DNA from 4 places in the Alcanivorax sp. IL3 genome. Region 2 is predicted to be linked to each of the others. Evidence: predicted binding sites of a transcription regulator. Region 2 holds the regulator's gene; each other region holds the start of a gene.
What was found. Region 2 encodes PhoB, which activates phosphate uptake and scavenging genes when phosphate is short. Its sites were predicted from a motif close to TGTCATANNNNTGTCANA; they were not measured.

Region 1: a site for PhoB is predicted at 3,828-3,845, ahead of ACMG4M_RS05595 (CDGSH iron-sulfur domain-containing protein). Genes of this name have one in related genera too.
Region 3: a site for PhoB is predicted at 2,116-2,133, ahead of ACMG4M_RS03640 (phosphatase PAP2 family protein). Genes of this name have one in related genera too.
Region 4: a site for PhoB is predicted at 2,255-2,272, ahead of ACMG4M_RS09765 (prolipoprotein diacylglyceryl transferase family protein). Genes of this name have one in related genera too.

Annotation. Positions count from the first base shown of each region.
Region 1 covers NZ_CP179931.1:1,171,031-1,176,941, reverse strand. The annotation lists gene ACMG4M_RS05620 (rhomboid family intramembrane serine protease) at 1-131, opposite strand, end outside; gene ACMG4M_RS05615 (aminopeptidase) at 122-1,165, opposite strand; gene yeiP (elongation factor P-like protein YeiP) at 1,175-1,741, opposite strand; gene ACMG4M_RS05605 (lysophospholipid acyltransferase family protein) at 1,947-2,762, opposite strand; gene ACMG4M_RS05600 (GNAT family N-acetyltransferase) at 2,910-3,764, opposite strand; gene ACMG4M_RS05595 (CDGSH iron-sulfur domain-containing protein) at 4,034-4,291, shown strand; gene ppc (phosphoenolpyruvate carboxylase) at 4,507-5,911, opposite strand, start outside.
Region 2 covers NZ_CP179931.1:298,366-304,276, forward strand. The annotation lists gene ACMG4M_RS01445 (TIGR00730 family Rossman fold protein) at 1-98, opposite strand, end outside; gene phoR (phosphate regulon sensor histidine kinase PhoR) at 245-1,555, opposite strand; gene phoB (phosphate regulon transcriptional regulator PhoB) at 1,667-2,371, opposite strand; gene ubiA (4-hydroxybenzoate octaprenyltransferase) at 2,629-3,501, opposite strand; gene ACMG4M_RS01465 (chorismate--pyruvate lyase family protein) at 3,706-4,245, opposite strand; gene rd (rubredoxin) at 4,503-4,667, shown strand; gene ACMG4M_RS01475 (NAD(P)/FAD-dependent oxidoreductase) at 4,728-5,876, shown strand.
Region 3 covers NZ_CP179931.1:780,733-786,643, forward strand. The annotation lists gene argC (N-acetyl-gamma-glutamyl-phosphate reductase) at 1-405, shown strand, start outside; gene ACMG4M_RS03625 (DUF6776 family protein) at 407-1,132, shown strand; gene ACMG4M_RS03630 (bactofilin family protein) at 1,142-1,606, shown strand; gene erpA (iron-sulfur cluster insertion protein ErpA) at 1,698-2,036, shown strand; gene ACMG4M_RS03640 (phosphatase PAP2 family protein) at 2,231-2,710, shown strand; gene ACMG4M_RS03645 (anhydro-N-acetylmuramic acid kinase) at 2,895-3,995, opposite strand; gene ACMG4M_RS03650 (OapA family protein) at 3,985-5,304, opposite strand; gene tyrS (tyrosine--tRNA ligase) at 5,480-5,911, shown strand, end outside.
Region 4 covers NZ_CP179931.1:2,090,542-2,096,452, forward strand. The annotation lists gene ACMG4M_RS09750 (hypothetical protein) at 1-43, opposite strand, end outside; gene ACMG4M_RS09755 (GMC oxidoreductase) at 178-1,746, opposite strand; gene ACMG4M_RS09760 (hypothetical protein) at 1,898-2,155, shown strand; gene ACMG4M_RS09765 (prolipoprotein diacylglyceryl transferase family protein) at 2,331-3,404, shown strand; gene modC (molybdenum ABC transporter ATP-binding protein) at 3,535-4,584, opposite strand; gene modB (molybdate ABC transporter permease subunit) at 4,581-5,264, opposite strand; gene modA (molybdate ABC transporter substrate-binding protein) at 5,254-5,911, opposite strand, start outside.

The sequences.
Region 1 (5,911 bases), 870 kb from region 2:
TGCGCCGGGTCCTGCAGATCGATGATCTGTTCATTGCCCTCCTCACGGCGTGCCACCGCAAAGCCATTGCGCTTGAGGGTATGCTCAAACAGTTCGGCCAGTTCCGGTTGCGGGGTGCGGATCAGTTCCATGAGAGCTCCTTCAGGGCCTCGGTACGTTGCAGGGTATCCAGCTCGGCCAGGTTTTCCACCTGCTGCCAGAAACAGCCCCAGTGCCGCCGGCATTGTTCCAGCAGGCGGGCAAAGGCCGGCACATGATCATTGTAGTCACTGACACCGTTTAACTGAGCATTGTTCAACGGCCCGTCAAAGAAGCCCCGGTAACCGGCCAGGGCCGGCAGGGTTTGTTGCTCCCGGGCGAAGCGCTCCCGAGCCTGCTGCTGGATGCGGGCTTTTTCCCGGGCCAGCAGCGCCTCATCCTGCTCAGCGGCATAGAGCTGTTTCAGGGCCTCACGGGTATCGGTGACGATGGCCATAAAGGCCTGTCGGACCTGCTCACGGCGCTGCCAGAAATCCGTCGGCAACGGCTCGCCACTGGCGGCAAAGAAATCCTCCGCGCCTTCGCGACCCACCAGGGTGGCCAGAGATTCATTGAAGCGGGTGTCATTCTTGATATACAGACGCCGGTGAGCCAGCTCGTGGATCAACAGTTCCGCCAGTGCCGGCTCGGAGCGTTGCAGCATGGGCGTAGTCAGCGGATCGGCAAACCAGCCAAGAGTAGAATAGGCAATGGCGCCGCCCACATAGGTATCCAGGCCCTGCTCAGCCAATTTGGCGGCAGCCTTTTCCGCCGCCGGTCGCTGAAAATACCCCCGGTAGCTGACGCAGCCTATCAGTGGGTAACACCAGGTTTTCGGGGTGAGTGACCAGGCCGGGGCCGCCAGCACATTCCACACCACTGCGTCCTGCTCCAGCGCCACATACTGGTGATAGACATCCTCGGCAGGCAGCGCCAGTGCGTCACCGGCAAAGCGGACGACCTGCTGGCTGAACTGCAGGGAATCGGCAATCTGCGGCGGTATCTGCGGGTCCGCCAGCACCGCCTCCAGCGGTTCACGCTGCCCCATCAGCGACAGGTGGCCCTTGGCAGCCTGGCTGTAGTAGCCCAACTGGCAGCCGGCAAGCAGCGTCATGCCTGCCAGCGTGACAACCCGCAATAACATCATGATCAGGGATCAGGCCCGCGACATGAATTTACGTTCGGCGGTGTTCACCCGCACTTTTTCGCCTTCCACGATATATTCCGGCACCTGCACCACCAGCCCGGTATTCAGGGTGGCCGGCTTGGTGCGTGCGGAGGCAGAGGCGGCTTTCATGGCCGGGGCGGTTTCGGTGACTTCCAGCACCACGGATGCAGGCAGCTCCAGGCCGATCACGGCATCGTCCACCCGCAACGCCAGCAACCCTTCGGTGTCCTCAGTGATAAAGGCCAGCTCGTCAGCAATGTCCACGGCCTTGAGCAGGTACTGGGAGAAATCCTCGTTATCCATGAAGATGTAATCGTCACCATCCAGGTAAGAGAACTGCACCGGCCGGCGCAGCAACTCCACCGTGGTCACGTCGTCATCCCCCTTGTAACGCTCCTCGAACTTGGGCCCACCCCCTACCGCACTGGCCTTCACCCGATACAGCGTCGCCGCCCCCCGGGCCGAGGGGGACTGCACCTCGATCTGACGGATCGCGTAAAGAGTACCGTTGGCTTCGATAACATCGGATTTTTTCAGATCGCTGGCGCGGGTCATGGCTGGGGGAGGTCCTTGTGAGTAAAAGGACATGGTATCCGAGCTTAAAGGTCTGGCGCCAGATAACAGGGAGGAGGAATACAGTTGACAGTGGACAGTTGATAGTTGATAGCGAAAAACGCGAAAACCTTCCCCAGCTTGAAAAGCCAGGAGGCCGCACCTAAATACTGAGCGCGGCCTCAAGCATTGCAAACAAGGACAAGAATCAACCGCGAGCTGTCAACTGTCCACTATCAACTGTCAACTGCTCCGCCACCTTCCCCCACGCCCCCTCACACAGCCCCTTCCGATCCGTACCTTGTGCCGATACCGGTTCGCAGAAATGCAGTCGCACGCGGATGCGGTTGCGCAGTAGCATGGCCCACAGGTGGTGGTGGAATTCGTCGTCGCCGATAAAGGCCATGGCGGCATCCGGGGCGCCTCTGTCGTCCAGGTAGCGCACCGCCAGGGGTTGTACTGGCACATTGGCCATCAGCGGCGCATCGAACAGCTGCGGAAAGAAACGGCGCAGGCCGGTGCCGTCGGTGGTGGTGCCCTCCGGGAACACCAGCACCGTGTGACCCTGCTTCAGTCGATCACCAATTTCCCGGGCCTTGCGACTGGACTCGCCGCTGCCTCGCTTGATGAACAGGGTACCCATGGCCCGGGCCAGGGTGCCGATTAACGGCCAATCACCCACTTCCGCCTTGGACAAGAAATACAGGTGGCGTTGGCTGGCGATCAACGGGATATCCAGCCAGGAAACATGGTTGCTGACCAGAAACACCGGAGTCTCGACCGCAGTACCCGTGACTGTCAGCTCCACCCCGAGGATACGCAGAAAGTGCCGGCACCAGCGCTGCTTGGCCGCCAGCACCACGGGCCGATACGGTGACCAGAACGCCCCCAGCAGAAATGCCAGCACAAAGCCCCACAGCAGATAGAGCACGATGCGGGCAACCCTCAATATCCGGCGCAATTGCGGCCAGAGGCCGCTTTGCATATCAGGACTGACGCTGACGCTATCATTCATTTCACTCATAGTTCAGAGCCTGGGCCGAATCGTATAGACCCCGTAGGAGCGGCGCTCTCTGTGCCCTGCGGGTATGAGCCGCGAATGTACTTGCGACACACCTGCCATCTTCGCGGCTCAAGCGCCGCTCCTCGAGCCACCCACCGTTCCCCGTTCCTAAACCGCCTGGGCCGGCTGCAGGAAGTGCTGCACATAGCGGGCCGGCAGGTCATCCACCGCCATCAGCACGAAGAAATCCAGGCAGTTGAAATCCGGGTCCCAGCAGGGCTCGCCACACACCCGGGCCCCCATGCGCAGGTAGGCCTTGAGCAGCGGCGGCATTTTCACGTTGTCGTCGGCGGCCTGGCCCGGCAGGCGCTCCAGACGCAGATGCGGCTGCACCCGCATTGCCGGCTCGCTCAGGTGACGCTGGTTGATGCGCTGCTGAATAGCGGCCACGTTGTAGCCCTCGCTCAGGGCAATGCTGGCGCAGCCCAGCAGGTAGCGCACATCGTTTTCGAGCATGTATTGGGCCAACCGCGCCCACAGCACGGTGATCACGGCACCGCTGCGGTGGGCGGGATGAATGCAGGTGCGGCCGATCTCTGCCACCCGGCCATCCAGATGGCGCAGCATGGACAGATCGAATTCGCCGCTGGAGTAGAAACCGCCGGTGCGATGCAGACGTTCGCCGGGCAACACCCGGGTGTACCCGACGATCTCGCCGCTCTGGTTATCGCGCACCACCAGGTGCAGACAGTGCTTATCAAAGCGGTCCCGATCCAGCCCGAAGGGAGCGCTGAAACTGGCGCCGTATTCCTGGGAGAAAATACGGTAGCGTAGACGCTGGACCTTGATGATTTCCCGCCGGGAACGGGTGAAGTAGGCACTGAAGCGCCCGGCACTTTCCACATCCGCCGCCATGTCCCGCGGGAAACGGAGAATATCGGCAGTGGCCGTAAACGGCTTGGCCAGGGCCCCTCTTAGGTGGGGGCTAAGGGCTTTGATCTTTCCTGCGGCTTGCGCAAGCATAGTGTACTCCACTGGCAGTTTCGGGCAGTTTCGCCAGTGGACGTGGCACAGTAGTGACGCTTGAGTGACAGTTGTGCGACAAGGGGTAAAAGCAGTTAATAGTTAATAGTTGCGCGGAAGTGGCGCTGTGGTTGCTGAAACGCAAGAAGCCACGAGCAAAAGTGAGGAGTGAAATTCCGAGTTGAATATAGAGAGGCGATTGCGCAGCAATGCAGGTAGCACGTCGCCACCGCCCAACACTCCGGCCGTTTGTGAAAAGGAGAGGCCCTATGGACAAGCCTGTCACTGTTTCCCGGCAGCCCTACCCTCTGCCGGTCAAGAAAGGGGAAAAGGTGTTCTGGTGTGCCTGCGGCCGCAGCAAAAACCAGCCTTACTGTGATGGCAGCCACAAAGGCACCGACATCACCCCGGTGGCCTACACCGCCCCACGGGACAAGATCGTGTTCTTCTGCGGCTGCAAACACAGCGGCAAGGGGCCGGTTTGTGATGGCAGCCATGTGCAAGTGAAAGAGGGAAAGCTCCCGTAGGAGCGGCGCTCTCTGTGCCCTGCGGGTATGAGCCGCGAACCTCGCGTAGCGAGGAAATCGGCCGAAGGGCGATCAGGCATTTCCACGCTCGACAGATCTCTCTAGAGAGACCGGAGCAATACGCAAGCCCTTTTCCTCGCCCAGGCTCGGTTTCGCGGCTCATACCCGCAGGGCACAGAGAGCGCCGCTCCTACGGCGGCTTCGTAGCCAGGCGTTTACCCCGTGTTGCGAAGCCCCGCTGCAATACCGGCGATGGTCACCATCAAGGCACTCTCCAGGACTTTATCGCCGTCCTGCTGGCGCAGGCGCGCCATCAGCTCCGCCTGGAGAAGGTGCAGGGGATCCGTGTAAGGGTCGCGGACCCGGATGGACCAGCGCATCACCGGATTGTTATCCAGCAGGTCTTCACGTCCGGTGAGGGCAGACAGGGCATTCACCGTGCCAGTGAGCCGCTCGCGTAACACTTCACCCAACCGGGCCAGATCAACGTCATCCCCGGCCAGCCGTTGCTCGTACCAGGCCGCCACGCGCAGGTCCGCCTTGGCTAACACCATCTCGAGCATATCCACCACGCCCTGAAAGAACGGCCACTCGCCCACCATTTCCTGCACGGTGCCGTTTTGCGCCGGGTCCGCTTGGGCAGCCTCCAGTGCAGCACCCGTACCCAGCCAGGCAGGAAGCATCAGCCGAATCTGGGTCCAGGCGAACACCCAGGGGATGGCCCGCAGGGAGCTGATGCCGGCATCCTGCTTGCGGCGGGCCGGGCGACTGCCCAGGGACAGCCGGGACAGCTCGGTTTCCGGGGTCACCGTGCGCAGGTAGCGCACCAGTTCCGGTTCTTCCTGGACCACGCTGCGATACCCGGCCACGGAGACATCCGTCAGGGTCTGCATCTGTTCCCGCCATTGCGGCTTGGCCGCCCGGGGTGGCAACAGGGTCGCTTCCAGGGTGGCAGCCACATATTGCGCCAGGTTGAACACGGCCACCGCCGGGCGGCCGTACTTGAAGCGGATCACCTCGCCCTGTTCAGTGACGCGAATGCGCCCGGCCACGGAGCCCGGTGGCTGGGACAGCAGCGCCATGCGGGTGGGCGAGCCACCCCGGGAGATAGAACCACCACGGCCATGGAACAGAGTCAGCGGAATGTCATGTTCGGCAAACAGGGCGGTGAGCTTTTCCTGGGACCGATACTGGGCCCAGGCGGCACCAAGAAAACCGGCATCCTTGGCGGAGTCGGAATAGCCAATCATCACTTCCTGGCCCCCGGCCACCCGCTGCCGGTAAAACGGCACCGCCAGCAGGGCCGACATGGTGTCCTCGGCGTTGTCCAGGTCATCCAGGGTTTCAAACAACGGCACCACACGCATGGGCTCGCTGACCCCGGCGATCTTCTGCAGCAGCATCACTGCCAGCACATCCGAGGGGGCACGGGCCATGGAGATCACATAGGCGCCCAGCCCTTCACTGCCCTGCTCGGCAATCACTCGGCAGGTGGCCAGCACTTCTGCCACCTCGTCGCTGCATGCCTCACTGGCGTGGAAGCTGTCATCAATCAGTGGACGGCGAGCCTGGAGCTCCTCCACCAGAAACGCCTGCTTGCGCGCCTCCGGCCAGTCCGCA
Region 2 (5,911 bases):
TTGCGGGCAACCAATTCTTTGGCGAGACCCTCAGCGGCTTGAATATAGTCGTTTCCCTCACCGGGGCTGGAGCCGCAATAGACGCAGATTTTTTTCATGGGCATCGCCGTTTGTTCGTTGTGGCTAGAGGCAGCTGTAGGAGCGCCGCTTGAGGCGCGAACCGAGCCTCGGCGAGGACATCGCCTTTGGGTTGCTGCCTCGCTCGCTCGGTTCGCGCCTCAAGCGGCGCTCCTACGCTGGCTTTTTACCCCGCCACCGCCGTGGGTTTACTCACCAACCGATCCGCCGGGAAATGACAGGTAAAGACGCTGCCCTTGCCCAGTTCGCTCTTGATTTCCAGTTTGCCGTTGTGGCGGATCATCACGTGCTTGACGATGGCCAGGCCCAGACCGGTGCCGCCGGTCTCGGTGACGCGGCTGTTATCCGGGCGATAGAAGCGTTCGGTGAGGCGCGGAATGTGGGCCGGATCAATGCCGACGCCGTTGTCGCTCACTGCCAGATGCGCGCCGCGTTCATCCTGCCACCAGCGAATCTGGATCTGGCCACCGGCGGGAGTGTATTTCACCGCATTGGTGATCAGGTTGCCGAACGCGCTTTCCAGCTCTGCCGGGTTGGCGATCAGGCGGGCCTCTTCGGTCACGTCCAGCTCGATGCTGTGGGCCTTGTCGGCGCTGAGTGCGAGGGCATTTTCGCGCATGCGTTTGAGCATGCCGTGGACCGGTACCGCCTGGCTCAGGTTGTCCGCGTCGGTGCCTTCCAGTCGGGCCAACAACAGCAGATCCGAGACCAGAGCTTCCATGCGGTTGGACTGGTTGTCCATCTGGGTGAGCGCCCGGCGCAGGCGCGACTGTTCTTCCGGTACGGTATCAAGCAGGGTTTCAAGGTAACCCTTGAGCACGGTCAGCGGGGTTTTCAGTTCGTGGCTCACGTTGGCCACGAAATCCTTGCGCATCTGTTCCAGGTGATGGAGCCGGGTCACGTCCCGGGCCATCATCAACTGTTCGCCCACACCAAACTCGGTGACGCGAAATTGCAGGATGCGGTTGTCGTCTACCGGCGAGGGAATTTCCAGGGCGTCACGAAAATCTCCCTGGCTAAGGTATTCGGTAAATTTCGGATGGCGGATCAGGTTGGTGAGCGGTTGGCCCAGGTCCTGGCGGGCATTGAAACCCATATAGTGTTCTGCGGCCTGGTTCCAGTACTCCAGGTAGCCGTGTTGATCGATGAGGATGACCACATCTTCCAGGGCATTCACTGATTGTTGGGCGCGGTGAATGATGCCTTGCAGGTTTTCCTGGGCGCGGCGTTCTTTCTGGAAAAGGTGTTCAAGGCGAGTGTAGAACTCGCCCCAGAGGCCGGTGCTGTCCGGTGGCTCGGTATGGTCATCGCGCACCAGCCAGCTGTACAGGCCAAACAACTGCCGGGTGCTCCAGATGATATAGCCCAGCATGCCTGCCAGCAGTGGCCAGATGTTGCCCACCGCTAACGCCGCCAGAGCGGCCAGCAGTAACAGGCCGACAATGCGATTTACTTCCTTGGCCAGACTGGCTTTCATGATCTCGCTTCCACCGCCCCGTTGCGGCTACGTGGGTGCATTAATCGTAACCGACTCGCATTGCACCACCTCTTCTGATTGCGCGCAATGCGTAGCGCAGACCGGATCGGTTCAGCCTGCCTTGGCGGATTTTACTGAAAAACGGTAGCCGGTGCCGCGTACCGTCTGGATAAAACGGTCGTAGCCGAAGGGGGCCAGGGCCTTGCGCAGGCGACGGATATGCACATCAATGGTGCGGTCTTCCACATACACGTTGGCGCCCCACACCTGATCCAGTAACTGGGTGCGCGAGTAGGCCCGTTCCTGGTGGCTCATGAAGAATTCCAGCAGACGGTATTCCGTCGGGCCCATGTCCACGGGCTCGTCGTCGGCGCTGATGCGGTGGCTGACCGGATCCAGGCAGAGACCTTCCACTTCAATGGCCTTGTCCGCCGCCGTGCTGGAAGCCCGGCGCAGTACCGCCTTGATGCGGGAAATCAGCTCGCGGGTGGAAAATGGCTTGGTGATGTAGTCGTCGGCGCCCACATCCAGGCCCTGGATCTTGTTGTCCTCTTCGCTCTTGGCGGTGAGCATGATGATGGGGATCTCGTTGGTGGTCTCATCACGCTTGAGGCGGCGGGCCAGCTCAATGCCGGTGATCGACGGCAGCATCCAGTCCAGCAGCACCAGATCCGGGCGTTCATCGACAATAATTTCGTGGCCGCGCTGGGCATTTTCTGCCTCCAGCACATCAAAATCAGCCAGCTCCAAGGCAACGGCCACCATTTCCCGAATAGCGGGCTCGTCGTCAACAATCAAAATACGGTTACGGGACATGGCTTTCCTTCCTTGCCTGTCTATCTATGTTGCCCTATTAGATTGCTTTTTTGTGACATTCGTATGACAAGTTGGGCGGATTTTTGGGGGAAAAGCAAGAGGCGAGCTATAACACCAATTCAGGGCATGTGCCGATGGATGGATACGGCACTTCGCGCTGCTGAGGAAAAACAGAAAAAATCTCAGCGCGGGTCATCACGGCTAACGAGTGGCATTACCCTATGTCGCGTTGCAACTCGAAGCTTGTAGCTTGCCACTCAAAGATACTGGAAATATAACCCGACAAACACGCACGCTCCGGCCCAGTGGTTATTGAGAAAAGCGTGGAAGCTGGGCCAGCGTTCCCGGTAGCGGATCAGACTGTGCTGGAACAGGAAGCTCAGGGTCATGCCGCCCAGGCCCACGTACCAGGGCCAAGAGAAGTCCAGCCGTTGTCCCACCATGATCAGCGCCAGCAGAGTCAGACCCTGGAGGATGGCGATCATCAGCCGGTCCGCATCGCCGAACAGGATGGCGGTGCTCTTGATGCCCAGTTTCAGGTCGTCTTCCCGGTCGCACATGGCGTATTCGGTGTCGTAGGCCACAGTCCACACCAGGTTGGCCACATACAATAGCCAGGCGATTTCCGGCACTGCCCCGGTTTCGGCGGCAAATGCCATGGGGATGGCCCAGCTGAAGGCGGCGCCCAGAAACAGTTGCGGCATGAAGGTGAAGCGTTTGGTGAAGGGGTAAAGAACAGCAAGCCCGAGGCCACCGAAGGACAACCAGAAGGTCAGCTCGTTGAGGAACAGCACCAGCACAAAGGCCAGCAGCCCCAGTCCACAGAACAGGGCCAGGGCTTTCTTGGCGCTGATGGCACCGGTGGCCAGTGGGCGACCTTTGGTGCGTTCCACGTCACCATCGAAATCCCGGTCGGCAAAGTCGTTAATCACGCAGCCGGCGGCACGCATGATGATCACCCCGAGAATGAAGATCAGCACGGTTTTCAGGCTCGGCGTGCCATTACCGGCAATCCACACCGCCCACAGGGTGGGCCACAGCAGCAGCAGCGTACCGATGGGGCGATCCAGTCGCATCAGCTGTATATAGGGCCAGGCTTGGGGGTAGCGCTGTTCAACGAAGGCAAACATGGGACATCCGGTTGTCAGGGGCGGGGTTAAGTTTCAAGTTGAAAGTGGAAAGTTTCAAGGCGCCTTGTAGGAGCACCTCTTGAGGTGCGAAGCCTCGAATGGTCGCGATAACTCTCAGATTTGAACCGACTCTCCCTCCAGGCAGGGTGACTGCGGTGAAAACCATTTCCTCGCTACGCTCGGTTCGCACCTCAAGAGGTGCTCCTACAGCAGTGAAGAAACGCTAGTAGCGCCCACCTTCTCCCACAGTGCCGGCAGAAAGTATTCTGCTACCAGCAACGGCTCACCGCGTTTGATGAAACGGGACTGGCGCCCCCAGCACACTGGCATGGCTTCTGCAGGGCTTCCAAGGCGAGCCCAGACCTGGTCGCGCAGGCAGGTGGGGCGTTTGTAGAGTTCCAGGCCCAGGGAGCGGCTACCCATATGGCCCAGGGAGCGATTGGCGCCGGTGAGGCTGGTCAGGGGCAGAACGCTGCGGGCGGCCACCACCGGGGTGTCGTCCAGCAGCAGAGTGACCTCGCGGATCAGTGCCGCCCGCCGGGGAGCCAGGTCCAGCAGTTGCCGTTCGTCGGCTCGGGGAAAGCTGATGGCGTGGTAGCCAGGCTCCACCCGGAACTGGCCGTGGCGCTTCAGACGCAGGGTCAGGGACGCCGGATCCGCCATCCACTCACGGATACGGGGCGGCAGCACCAGCTGTTCCAGCGGGCGCCAAAGGCTGTCAGGATGCAGGGCGGCAGGCAGCATGGGTCTCTCAACATCGCAGGCCGCAGGACTATGGCGCAAGCAGTGACTCAGGGCAAGTCAGCAGCGCGCCGGTCTGCGAGCGCTTGCCGGCAAGCGATAATGGCCTTGGGCCAGGCAAATGGACCCCGGCGCCAATGCGTGCCAGTGCCCAATGTCATTGATTTTTCGGGCGTGCGCCGATAGGTTATCGCCCCCCGAGATACACCCTGTATGTAGCAGAGTAAGCGAGTACTTACTCCAATTCGACGAGGTTCACGATGAAGAAGTGGGAATGCGTAGTGTGCGGTTTCATCTATGACGAAGCCGAAGGTCTGCCCGATGAGGGTATTGCCCCCGGTACGGCCTGGGATGATGTGCCGGAAGACTGGGTCTGCCCGGATTGTGGCGTGGGCAAGGACGATTTCGAAATGGTGGAAATCTGAGCCGTTACGCTCTGGCCACACAGTCATTCCGCCCGTTCACTGATTAATTAAGGACTGTTCATGCAACCTATCGTCATCATCGGTTCCGGCCTTGCCGGCTTTAATACCGTCAAGGAATTCCGCAAGCTGGACAAGGAAACGCCCATCGTTGTGATCACCAGCGACGACGGCCGTAACTATTCCAAGCCCATGCTGTCCGCCGGTTTTACCAAGGAAAAAACCGCTGATGACCTGTGCATGGCCACGCCGGAAAAGGTTGCCGAGCAGTTCAATGTGGAAGTGCGCACCGACGTGCATGTGGCGGAAATCGACCCCTCCGGCAAGCGTGTACTGCTGCCGGACGACCACCTGGACTACAGCAAGCTGGTGCTGGCGTTGGGGGCTGATACCTGGACCCCGCCGCTGGAAGGCGATGCTGTGGGCGATGTGTTCTCCGTCAACGATCTGATGGACTACGGCAAATTCCGCACCGCCCTGAAGGGGGCAAAGAAAGTCACCATTCTGGGTGGTGGCCTGATCGGCTGTGAATTTGCCAACGATCTGTCCAACGGTGGTTATGAGGTGACTCTGGTGGAGCCCCAGGGGCGCTGCCTGCCGCTGCTACTGCCCGAGCCGGCATCTGCGGCAGTCGGCCGGGGTCTGGCGGATCTGGGCGTGACCTTCCAGTTTGGTCCTCTGGCCCAGGCGGTGAACCACGGTGATAACAATCAGCTGATCACCGAGCTGTCCGACGGCACCCGTATCGAGTCCGACGTGGTGCTGTCCGCTATCGGCCTGCGTCCGCGTATTGCCCTGGCCAAGGAAGCCGGCCTGGCCATCAACCGTGGCATCATCACCGATAAGACTCTGCAGACCAGCGCTGAGGATATCTACGCCCTGGGCGACTGCGCTGAAGTGCAGGGTCACGTGCTGCCCTACGTGCTGCCGCTGATGGCCTCCGCCCGTGCCCTGGCCAAGACCCTGGCCGGTGAAACCACTGCAGTGAGCTACGGTGTCATGCCGGTCACCATCAAGACCCCGGCCTGCCCGGTGGTGGTGTGCCCGCCGGCAGATGCCGACAACGGCGAATGGGAAATCCAGGAAGACGGCAACAACGTCCAGGCCCTGTTCCGTGGCAAGGATGGCAGCCTGCAGGGCTACGCGCTCACCGGTGATGCGGTGAAAGAGAAAATGAAGCTCAACAAGGAACTGCCTCCGTTGATGCCCTAACGGCGGCCCGCCGTAGGAGCTATGCTCGCATGGCG
Region 3 (5,911 bases), 480 kb from region 2:
GAAATCAAACAAGGTTTGGCGGATATCGCCGGTGGGCCGGTCAGGGCCACCTTTGTGCCGCACCTGATTCCCATGATTCGCGGTATTCACGCCACCCTCTATGGGCAGCTCAACGACCAATCGCCGTCCCTGGAAGAGATCCAGGCGGCCTACGAGGCTCGTTACGCCAATGAGCCCTTTGTGGATGTGATGCCGTTGGGTAGCCACCCGGAGACCCGTTTCGTGAAAGGCGCTAACACCTGCCGGATTGCCTTGCACCAGCCCCGGGGCGAGAACGTGATTGTAGTACTGTCGGTGATCGACAATCTGGTCAAGGGTGCCTCCGGACAGGCGGTGCAGGCCATGAATATCATGTTCGGGCTGGATGAAGGGGCGGGACTCGCAGTCGTTCCGCTGATGCCCTGATATGGCGCGCAAACCGAAAAGCCGGGCAGGCATTGATGATGTGATGTTGATGCCGGTGAGCCCGTCCCGCCAGAAAAAACGCCGCCGGTTGTGGACCGTAGCCCTGTTGATCCTCGCCGTAGTGCTGTTTGCCGGCGGTTTCTGGACCGGTAGCAGTGGCGCCCTGGATACTTCTGCGGCCAACCAGCGCCTGCGCAGCGATCTGAAGAGCACCAAGCGTGAGTTGGAAGCGGCCCGCAATGAGCTGGCTCTGTACCGCACCGATACCGAAGTTACCCGGGAGGCTCGGGAGACCCTGCGCCAGGAGATAAAATCCCTGCGTGATCAGGCTGCCGAGCTGGAAGAGGCGGTGGTGTTTTACAAGAGCGTCATGGCCCCGGGCGCAAGCGAAGGGCTGCAGATTGAAAAAATGGTGCTGCAGCCGGATGATGAAAACGGCTTTTACCGTTACCGGGTGGTGCTGGTGCAGGCAGGAGATAACCGTAATTATCTGTCCGGCGACATCAGTCTCACCCTGCGTGGCAGTCGCGAGGGGGAGTCTTTTTCCCGGAATGGAACCGACTGGCTGGAAGATGGCAGTGAGACGCGCTTCCGGTTTCGTTACTTTCAGGAGCTGAGTGGCCGCTTTCAGGTACCGGAAGGGGTGGAGCTGGAAGCCGTGGACGTAGAAGCTGAGAGCGGCGGCAGAAACCGTTACCAGATACAAAAAACCGTAAAATGGCAGTAGGAGAGACCCGTGCTTGGCCGAGACAAGAAATCCGCAACAGGTAGTACATCCGGTTCGTCCCAGGATTATCGTAACCACACCCTGGTCGCGCCCAGCGCCACGGTTCGGGGCGATATCGAATTCACTGGTGGCCTGCACGTGCAAGGCACCGTGGAAGGCAATATCAGTGTGGGCAAGGACGGTGGCCGTCTGATTATTGGTGAGACCGGGGTGGTCAAAGGGGAGATTCAGGTGCCCAATGTCATCATCAACGGTCGTGTGGAAGGGGATGTGCACGCCACCGAGAATCTGGAGCTGGCCGAGAAAGCCGCCGTGGAAGGGAATGTCTATTACCTGATGATCGAAATGGTCATGGGGGCCCGGGTAAACGGCAAGCTGGTGCGGCTGGACGATGAGCGTCGCAACCTGCCGGCACCGGATGCCACTGGCAAGAATGCCGGCAAGACCGCGACCAAGGCTGCGGCAGCTGAATAATTCTTGACTGTTTTAGTCGGGTACTGGAACATAATCAGCCCGTAGGCCGTTCCGGCCACGGGCCAATCCGCCATCCGTTGCTAGCGAGAGTATGACCGAAACCGCCCCGATCTCATTCACCGATGCCGCCGCCGCCAAGGTCAAGGAACTGCGTGACGACGAAGGCAATCCGCAACTCAAGCTGCGCGTGTATATCACGGGGGGAGGCTGTGCCGGTTTTTCCTACGGCTTCACCTTTGATGAGGCGGTCAACGACGACGACACCATCGTTGAAAAGGAAGGCGTTACCCTGCTGGTCGATGCCATGAGCATCCAGTATCTGGATGGTTCCCAGGTCGACTACGAGAAGGGGCTGATGGGCTCGCGCTTTGTGGTCAGCAACCCCAATGCGGCCACTACCTGCGGTTGCGGGTCTTCCTTCTCCGTCTGACGCCGGACCTTCTCGCTCGCCCTAGTACACAATAGGCCCGTCCTGCAGCATGATGCGTCTTGCTTGTTGCATCTCCTGCTGTCACAAAACATTCACCATTTGATCAACTTTCCGTCGTTTTCGTGGGTGACACTGTCCCCATGATGACTACGAAACCCACATTTCAAAGAATGACCGCCGCGGATACCCGTGCCATGTGCTGGTTGCTTCAGCAGCCCCAGGCCGCCCGTCGTGCCCGCATGGCCCGCCTGGTGTCCCGGCTCGGTGATGGGCCCTTCTATGTGGCCCTGACACTGCTGATCTGGTGGATGGATCGGCAGGGGGGCAGCGAGTTTGCCCTTACCGCCATGGCCGCCTACGCGCTGGAAGTGCCGCTGTTCGTACTGCTGAAGCACCTGATCAAACGACCACGGCCAGCGGATGCGCTGGAAAGCCTGTCTGCCTTTATCCAGCCGGCAGACCGCTTTAGCTTTCCCTCCGGCCATACCGCCGCTGCCTTTGTGATGGCATCCCTGCTCTGCGTATTCTATCCGCCGGTGATGCTGCTGGCCCTGGGTCTGGCGGTGATGGTGGGGCTGTCACGGGTGCTGCTGGGCGTGCACTACCCCAGCGATATCCTCGCCGGCGCCACCCTGGGTATCAGCTGTGCCATGTTTGCGCTCTGGCTGGTTTAGTTCTCCCTCCTCTCGACGATCCTCTTCCGCCCTGGCCATAGGTCCGCACATTTTTCTATACCTCCCCGTAGGAGCGGCGTTTGAGCCGCGAACCTGCTTGCGATAAAGGCCGAATGGTTCGCGGCTCAAGCGCCGCTCCTACGGGGGGGGGGTGGCGAGGTAATGAGCGGCTGCTCTTCGCCTTTCAGGGCAGGGTGACCTGGCCCAGAATGGTTTCCCTGGACGCCCCGGTGACCACCGGCGCATTTCCGCACTGTCCTTCCAGCCGTGCCCATGCCAGCCAGGCAAAGGCGGCGGCTTCTACCCAGTCCGGGTGAAGGCCTTCGCTTTCGGTGCTGATCACCGGAATTTCCAGATGATGCTGTAGCCGTGCCAGCAGGTGGAGGTTGTGGGCGCCGCCGCCGCAGACCAGCAGCTGCTGTGGGGCGAAATCCGCCAGCGCGTCGCTGATGCTGCGGGCGGTCAGCTCGGCCAGGGTGGCCTGAACCTGTTGAGGTTCACTGTGGCCTGGCAGGTGTGGTTTCAGCCAGTCTGCATGGAAAAGCTCGCGGCCGGTGCTCTTGGGGGGTGGCAGCCGGAAGTAGGGATCATCCAGCAGCTTTGCCAGTAGCCTCGGGTCTGGCTCGCCTCCAGCGGCCCAGTCACCGTTGCGGTCGAAGGGTTGCTGGCGGTGCTGCCGGGTCCAGAGATCCATCAGTACATTACCCGGCCCTGTATCGAAACCGCCCAGCAGGGTGTTGCCGTCCAGCAGGGTCACGTTGGCCATGCCGCCGATGTTGGCAATGGCGCGGCGCTGGCCGGGTCGGGCAAACAGTTGTTGGTGGAAGGGCGGGACCAGGGGTGCACCCTGGCCGCCCAGTGCCATGTCCTTGTTGCGGAAATTGCTCACCACGGTGATGCCGGTTTCCACTGCCAGGGTATCCGGGCAGCCCAGCTGCAGACTGAAGCCGTTTTCGCCGGGCCGGTGGCGAACTGTCTGGCCGTGGCAGCCAATGGCGCGGATCTGCTGTGGCTTCAGGCCGGTCTGTTCCAGCAGGGTCTGGCAGGCCTGTGCATAGCATAGGGAGAGTTGGCGGCTGACGGCGCCGGCCCGGTCAATTTCGTTGTCGCCGGGCTGACAGAGGGCCAGCACCGCGTCTTGCAGAGGGTCGGGCAGCGGCTGGTTAAGGGTGGCCTGCAGGGAGAAATGTCCGTCACCGATCCGGGTCAGCACCGCGTCGATGCCATCCACGCTGGTGCCGGTCATCAGACCAATTAGGTAATCGCTGCGGATGTCAGAGGACATCGCTGCTGGCCAGGGTTGAGGCCTCGGCGAACAGGGTCATCTGGGCCTTGAGGCGATTGGCGGCAATCAGAAACTCCGAACGCTCATTGTCGTTGATGCCCCGCGCCTTGGGCAGGGGCACGGTGAGTGGATTGCGGTGAGAGCCGTTAATGCGGAATTCGTAATGGAGGTGCGGCCCGGTGGCGAGGCCGGAGGCGCCCACATAGCCAATGGTCTGGCTCTGTTTGACCCGTTTTCCTACGCGGATGCCCCTGGCGAAGCCGCGCATGTGTGCGTAGAGGGTGGTGTAGATCTGGCCGTGTTTGAGGATGATCACGTTGCCGTAGCCGCCCTTTACTCCGGCAAAGATCACCTTGCCGTCGCCGGCGGCCTTGATCGGGGTGCCGGACGGGGCTGCATAGTCGATGCCCTTGTGGGCGCGAATCCGGTTGAGTACCGGGTGTTTGCGGCTCAGGTTGAAGCGGGAACTGATTCGGGAGAAAGCTACCGGGGTGCGGATGAACTCCTTGCGCATGGAGTCGCCCTTGATATCCAGGTATTCCACATCGCCGGACCGGGTTTCGTAGCGGAAGGCGGTCAGGTGGCGGTCCTGATTCCAGAACTCGGCCATCAGGATGTCGCCCTCGCCGACTTTCTCGCCATCCAGATACAGCTCTTCATAAATAATGCGGAACCGATCGCCCCGGCGAATATCGAGGACGAAATCCACGTCCCAGGCAAACAGGTTGGCCAGCTGCATGGTGAGCTTGTCGCTGATGCCGGCAGCTGCGCCGGCCAGAAACAGGGAGTCAGTGATGTCCGCCTCGGCAAAGCGGGTCTGCTTCTGGTATTCGCGCTGGCTCAGGCGGGTTTCCCAGCCGCCGCCCCTGAGGCGGGCAGTGAGCGTTTCCACTTTGGAGGGGTGGTACTGCACCTGAGTCAGTCGGTTGTCGTTATCCACGGTGACCTGGAGGGTTTCGCCGGGGCGGATCTTGGTCAGCCGTTGCAGCTTGTCGTCGCTGTTGATCAGGGCAAATACCTGGCCGGCGCCGACGCCCAGCGGTTGCAGCAGCGAGGACAGGCTGTCACCGGCTTGTACGGTCAGGATTTGCCACTCTGGTGCCTGTGGGGCTTGCGGCTGGGGCTCGGGTTTGCTGGCCGGTTTGGCCGGTAGGGAAATCGTCTTGGCCTGTTGTCTGGGTTGTTCCGGGGGGCTGTCAGGGCTAAGAGCAATAAGGATGACGCCGCCCAGCAAAACCATGCTCAGCAGTAAATGGGTGCGGGGGAACTGGCGCACCAGCCTGCCAGCAGAGGATAAAAGTTCTTTCATGGAGAGTGTGAAGGACCTGGTTGGGTAAAAAGCCGGTCGTGCCCGGGAGGCACAGCGAAAACTGACCTGCAAAGATACCTGCCTTCTCTGGCCGCGTTCAAGTGCTACAATAACCGGCTTTCTCGCAGGGGCTTTATTCCTGTGTTAACGGTACCCGGACAGTATAGAGGTAGGCATGGCCACGGTGGACGAACAACTGGCGCTCATTTCCCGCGGTGCGGATGAAATCATCCAGGAAGACGAATTGCGGGAAAAACTGGCCTCTGGCCGGCCCCTGAAGATCAAGGCAGGCTTTGATCCCACCGCCCCGGATCTGCATCTGGGGCATACCGTGCTGATCAACAAGATGCGCCAGTTTCAGGAGCTGGGCCATCAGGTGATTTTCCTAATTGGTGATTTCACCGGCATGATCGGTGATCCCACCGGCAAGAGTGCGACCCGACCTCCGCTGACCCGGGAGGATGTGCTGCGCAATGCGGAGAGCTATAAAGAGCAGGTGTTCAAGATCCTTGATCCGGCGAAAACCCGGGTGGTATTCAATTCCGATTGGATGAATGAGGTGGGTGCTGCCGGCATGATCAAGCTGGCCGGGCAGTACACCGTGGCG
Region 4 (5,911 bases), 1.8 Mb from region 2:
CCAGCTGACCGGTAAAGACGATATGGAAACGGGCATCGGCCATTATGGATTCCTCTCTGATTCTCTACTGACTACCAAGGTATCGTAGCCGCCAATGAGCAGCACGCCTGTCTTGCTGAAAACCCGCAAAATGCACGGTGTTCCGTCTCGCATAAAGTATGTGGCATGAAGCGAACCTCAACCCATTTCACTGGCGGCATACTCGGCCAGTGCGGCGATGGTCCGTGACGGGTTCAAACCCAGCGCCCGTGGCACCATGGCGCCATCAATCACAAACAGATTGGGATAGTTGAAAACTTCTCCCCGGTGGTCTACCACGCCCTGCTCCACAGAATCTGCCATATTGCAGCCGCCCAGCGGGTGCGGGGTCACCAAATCCTTGAACCAGTCCCAGGTGGCCGGCGTCATCGGATCACCGCCGGTCGCAGCGGTCAGCGACAGATGGCGGTCTGCCAGGCCCTGTACCGCCTTTTCCGCCTTGCGATAGTCCCAATCCAGTTTCAAGCGGTCTTTCTTCCAGGGCCAGTACCAGCGACGGCCCAGATAGAAACGGCCACCGGGATCGTCCATGGCCTGCCCGAACCAGGGCATCATCCTGGCAAAGGGATCACTGCTCTCTCCATACTTGAGCATGGCAGCACCCAGCCGAGTATTGGCGAAGCGGGGATCCTTGCCCAGTCGCTCCATCCAGCTGCCGAGAATATCGGGCACGCCGCCATCTTCCACAAAATAACGAGCGCCACCATCTTCACCATCCAGGTAATCAATGGCGCTGGTAATGGTCGGCCCCCGTGTGGGAGAAATCTGGCGCTCCTCATAAAATGCCATGGTGGCGAAGTCACCATTGCAGGACCAGTTGTGGCCAAGCTTGCGACTCAGTTTCGGCAGGGTCTTGTACTGATCCCGGCAGCGCAGTAACAGTTCCGTAGAGCCCATGGAACCGGCAGCCACGATCACCTTTTCCGCCTTGAAACGGCGCCAGCAATGGCTGTACAGGTCCCTGGCCAGCACTTCATAACCGCCGCCTTCCAGGGCACGAATGGTGCGCACATGATGCAGGGGACGGACATCAGCACCGGCATTCTCCGCCGCCGCCAAGTAATTCAGATCCAGGGTATTCTTGGCCTGCACCGGGCAGCCCAGATCGCAGTTACCACAATGCACGCAGGTGCCCTGGGTTTTGCCCTGAGGGTTTACCCAGGTCTGGCTGTGGCCATAGGAGTATGGATCATCCCGTTGTGGGCTCCAGTCGGGATCAAAGGTGATCGCCTGGGGCACAATACGAAACCGGTCACCGGCCCCGACGGCGTCAGCCCCTTCCTTCATCAGATGGGTTCGCGGGGTCCATTGATTGCCCGGCAGTTCCTGCACATTGAGCATGACGCCAGTGGTAGTGTAATGGGGCTTGAGCGTGACGTAATCGATGGCCTCCGGCCACCCCTGGGCAAAGGCCTCCGGCTTGGCCTCAATGCTGACATTGGCGTAGATCAGGGAGCCACCGCCCACCCCAGCGCCCATGGCAACACTCATGTCGCCGAAGTAGCGAAAATCGATCCAGCCGTTCTGTTTTTCCGGTTCGTCTTCATCCCAGAACCAATCGCGCTGGGACACCGATGGGTAATCGTCCGACAACCAGCGCCGCCCCCGTTCCAACACCACCACCCGACTTCCCTTCTCCGCCATCCGGCAGGCCATCACCGAGCCGCCAAAGCCGCTGCCGATGATCAGGACATCCACATTTTCCATCCTCTCCCCCAACCCCTGTTCTTATCGTTGCCTTTGCGACAACGCTTTTTTAATCAAGGTTTTGCACTATAAAATTAACTGCCAATCCTGTCTATTTGCAGCACTTTCCAGTAATCTGGCGACTGTCTTCGCCGGCCTCATTGCAGCACCCATGGAACAGATCGATTTCGTCACTATTGAAGAGCAGCAGCGCCCCCGCAAGCGTAACGGTGCCGCTCGTAAACCCGGTCCGAAGAAAGCCGCGAAGCCGCAGCGCCCGGGAGCCGTGCGTGATGGCTACCGCCGGCTCACTGCCGATATACCCGCCGATCTGCACAAACGCCTGAAAATGCAGGCCCTGATGGAAGACCGCTCCGTCACCGAACTGATCGTGCAAGCCGCCGAGTGTTTTTTGCGCAATCGAGATTAACCCGCAGCACATCCGTTAAGCATTTCTCTCTCGCGTTATTCAAGCATTGTCCGCGCTTCCTCGCATGTTGGCTGATGCCGCGTTTCACCTTCATGCAACCGTCACCCACCTGTCATTGATCCGCACTGATACAGCCGCATGCTCGGTCCTGACGCTACCGCTGAAGGAGCTCGCTATGGCTGTGGATTTGTTTCTGTTGGGGTGCGCCCTGATCTTCGGGGCAGGCTTTCGCTTTCTGTTCCGTCATCTGCCGGAAGAGCGCTGGCAATTCGTGGCTTCGTTACCGCTGAAAAAAAACCATGACGGCTCCTGGCAGGGTTTGAACCTGACCTTCTACGGGCTCTTTACCGGTATCGCCGGCGGGCTCGGCGTTACCTGCTTTATTCTGCTGACTGCTTCCGCCGGTGTGTCGCTGGGCACGGCACTGCTGCTGACCCTCGGGATACTGGCAATCTGCCTGCCCGCCGCCAAGATCATTGCCACCGTGGTGGAAAAAAACCGCCATGGCTTCACCGTCGGCGGTGCCAGCTTTGTCGGCATTATTATCGCCCCGCTGTTCCTGTGGCTGGCGGACCTGGCCAGCCAGCACTGGTGGCAGACTGCCTTACCGATTCTGCCCATGCTGGCCGCCATGTCGATTGCCTATGTACTGGGTGAAGGCATTGGACGGCTGGCCTGTATCAGCTTCGGCTGTTGCTACGGCAAGGCCCTGCGCCATTCACCGCGCTGGGCCCAACGCCTGTTCTGTACCCTGAATCATGTGTTTATCGGCAAGACCAAGAAGATTGCCTTTGCCGGGGAAATGGAAGCGGTAAAAGTGATCCCCATCCAGGCGGTCACCTGTGTGGTTTATACCGCGCTCGCGCTGGTCTGTAGTGCCCTCTTCTTCCACAGCCAATTTGCCCTGGCCTTTGCCCTGAGCCTGGTAGGAAGTCAGTTGTGGCGGGTATATTCGGAAACGTTGCGGGCGGACTATCGTGGCGGCAGCAGACTGTTCTCGGTATACCAGATGATGGCGTTGCTGGCCGCGCTCTATGGGATTGCCATCAGTCTGATCCTGCCTGCCCATGGGGGCCTGGCGGCGGATCTTGCTGCCGGCCTGGGAGCCCTCTGGTCACCGGGGGTTATTCTCAGCCTGCAGATCATCACCGTGGCCATGTTCTTCTTCTCCGGCACCAGCACCATCACCACCGGCGAACTACGCTTCGGCCTGGCCGCAGACTGGCGCAGCCAGGCGGGAGGAGAATAGCCTCTAGCTGCAAGCTACAACGCGATTGAAGGTTCTGTTTATTTTGAGAGCAAGAGGCCGCGCCCAAAGTTTGGGAGCGGCCTCTTGCGTTGAAAACACGCAAACCCATGCTCGCGTTATAGCTTGTAGCTTATCCCAACGCCACCGCCTTCACCTGCGCATAAAGCCGCGCACCGGGGAACACCTCAAGCTCCCGGGCGGAGCGGCTGGAGATGCGGGCGAGCAAACGCTGATCCCCCAGAGCCAGCTGTACCACAGCCTGTCCCGGCCCTACTTCGCGCAAGGCTGCCACCTGCACCGGATGGATATTAAGAATGCTGGAATCCTGCGGCGCCTGGCGGCACAGGCTCACATCCCGGGCGGCAATGCGAAGGCGTACCGGCTCTTCGCCAGACACCGGCTGCGCCGCCGGTAGCCAGAATGTCTGTTGTGCAACGGTCACCGCCTGCAGATGATCCCGGTTGTCGTAATCTCCCAGTTCACCGTACAGCAAGGCCGTGGCATCGCCACGCTGGGCCAACGGGCCATCCAGCCGTGCCAGTTCTTCGTGAGCCTTGCCTCTGGCCACGATGCGTCCCTGCTCCATCAGCCAGACCTGTCGCGACAGGGTCAGCAACTCATCCAGATCATGGGTGACATAAATCACCGGCACCTTCCTGGCGATATCGCTGATCATCTTCAGCAATTCCTGCTTGTGGCCGTGATCCAGAGCTGACAGGGGTTCATCCAGTAACAGTAGTTGCGGCCCGGCCAGTAACGCTCGAGCCAGCGCCACCCGCTGAGCCTCACCCCCGGAAAGTGTCTCCACGGAACGCCCCAGCAAATCCTCAATACGCGCCTGACTTACCACGCTGTCCAGGTCCCATGCTGCTCCCCGACGTTTCACCACATAGTCCAGATTGCCGCGCACACTCAAATGGCGAAACAGGGTCGGCTCCTGAAACATCATGCCCAGGGGGCGCTGCCAGGGCGGCAGCGTGACGTCGTCGGTTTGCCAGAGCTGGTCACCGAAGCGAATCTCGCCATCGCAATCCTGAAGCCCGGCCAGCATTCGCAACAACGTACTTTTACCGGACCCGGAAGGGCCGAACAGGACCGTCACACCATTGGCAGCAAGCTGCGCCTGCGCCTGCAAACGGCACGACCCCACCTGGCCGGACAGGGAGAATGCCAGACTCATGGCATCACCCCGGTGTTCTGCTTGCGTTGCCAGCGAAACAGGGCCCACAGCATTAACACCGACGCCACCAACAGCACCGCCGCCAACCGATGCGCACTGGCGTAGTCCCCGGCCTCTACATGCTCATAGAGAGCCACTGAGGCCACCCGGGTTTCCCCGGCCAGGCTGCCGCCGATCATCAGCACCACACCAAATTCCCCGAGGGTATGGGCAATACCGAGAATCACAGCACTGGCATAGCCATGTCGGGCCTGGGGAATCACCAGCGAGAAAAAACGGTCCATGGGACGGGCCCCAGAGACCGCCGCCATATCCAGTTGCCGTGGCTCAATGGCCGCAAAGGCATTCTTGAGAGGTTGCAGAACAAAGGGCAGCGAATAGACCAGCGAACCGATCACCAGGCCGGTAAAGCTGAACGCCAGAGAGCGGGCACCGCCCCATTGCGCCAGCCAGCCGCCCGGGCCACTCGGTCCCAGCCCGATCAGAAGATAAAACCCCAATACCGACGGCGGCAACACCAGGGGCAGTGCCAGCAAGGCTTCCAGTAGCGCCTGCCCCGGCAAGCGACGCCGGGCCAGCCACCAGGCCAGCGGCGTACATACCACAAGCAGGATGAGGGTGGTAACCACCGCCAGTTTGACCCCGACCCACAGGGCCAGCCAGTCGCCATCACTCAACATCATCGGCGACCTCATCGGTGCGATAACCCAGACTGCGTATCATTTCCTGAGCCTCGCCAGAAAACAGAAAATCGTAGAAATGCTGTGCTGCAGGCATACCCCTCAGCACACCACCCTGCTGACGTATTAGTGGATAGAGCGCGTCGGGAATACGCCACTGTCGCCCTCCCTGGTCCTGGACCTGGCTTAACCCCACAAAGGCAGCCTCTGCGGCGCCACTATGGGCAAAGTGATAGCTCTGCGCCACATTCTCTGCCTGTACCAGGGTCACCGAATCCGGAAGTGGAAATTGTTGCAGCACTGCCTCGGCGGCTTCGCCATAGGGTGCGGTACGGGCATTGGCCATGGCCACGGGGGTCACCATGCCGGCCACCAGTGAGGAGCCATCGAGAACGGCTCCGGCATCCGGAGACCATAGCACCAGCCTGCCAATGGCATAGGTGCGCACTGTGCCAGCCTGAATCCACCCTTCGGAAGCAAGCTCCTGCGGCCGCCGAGCATCGGCAGCCAGGAAAATATCGTAGGGCGCCCCCTGGCGAATCTGGGCCGCCAGTTTGCCGGTGGAGCCAACCGTGATCTGGATGTCTGCCCGCGGGTATTGCTGGTGATAACGCTGGACCAGTTGTTTCAATGGGGAGGAAAAATTG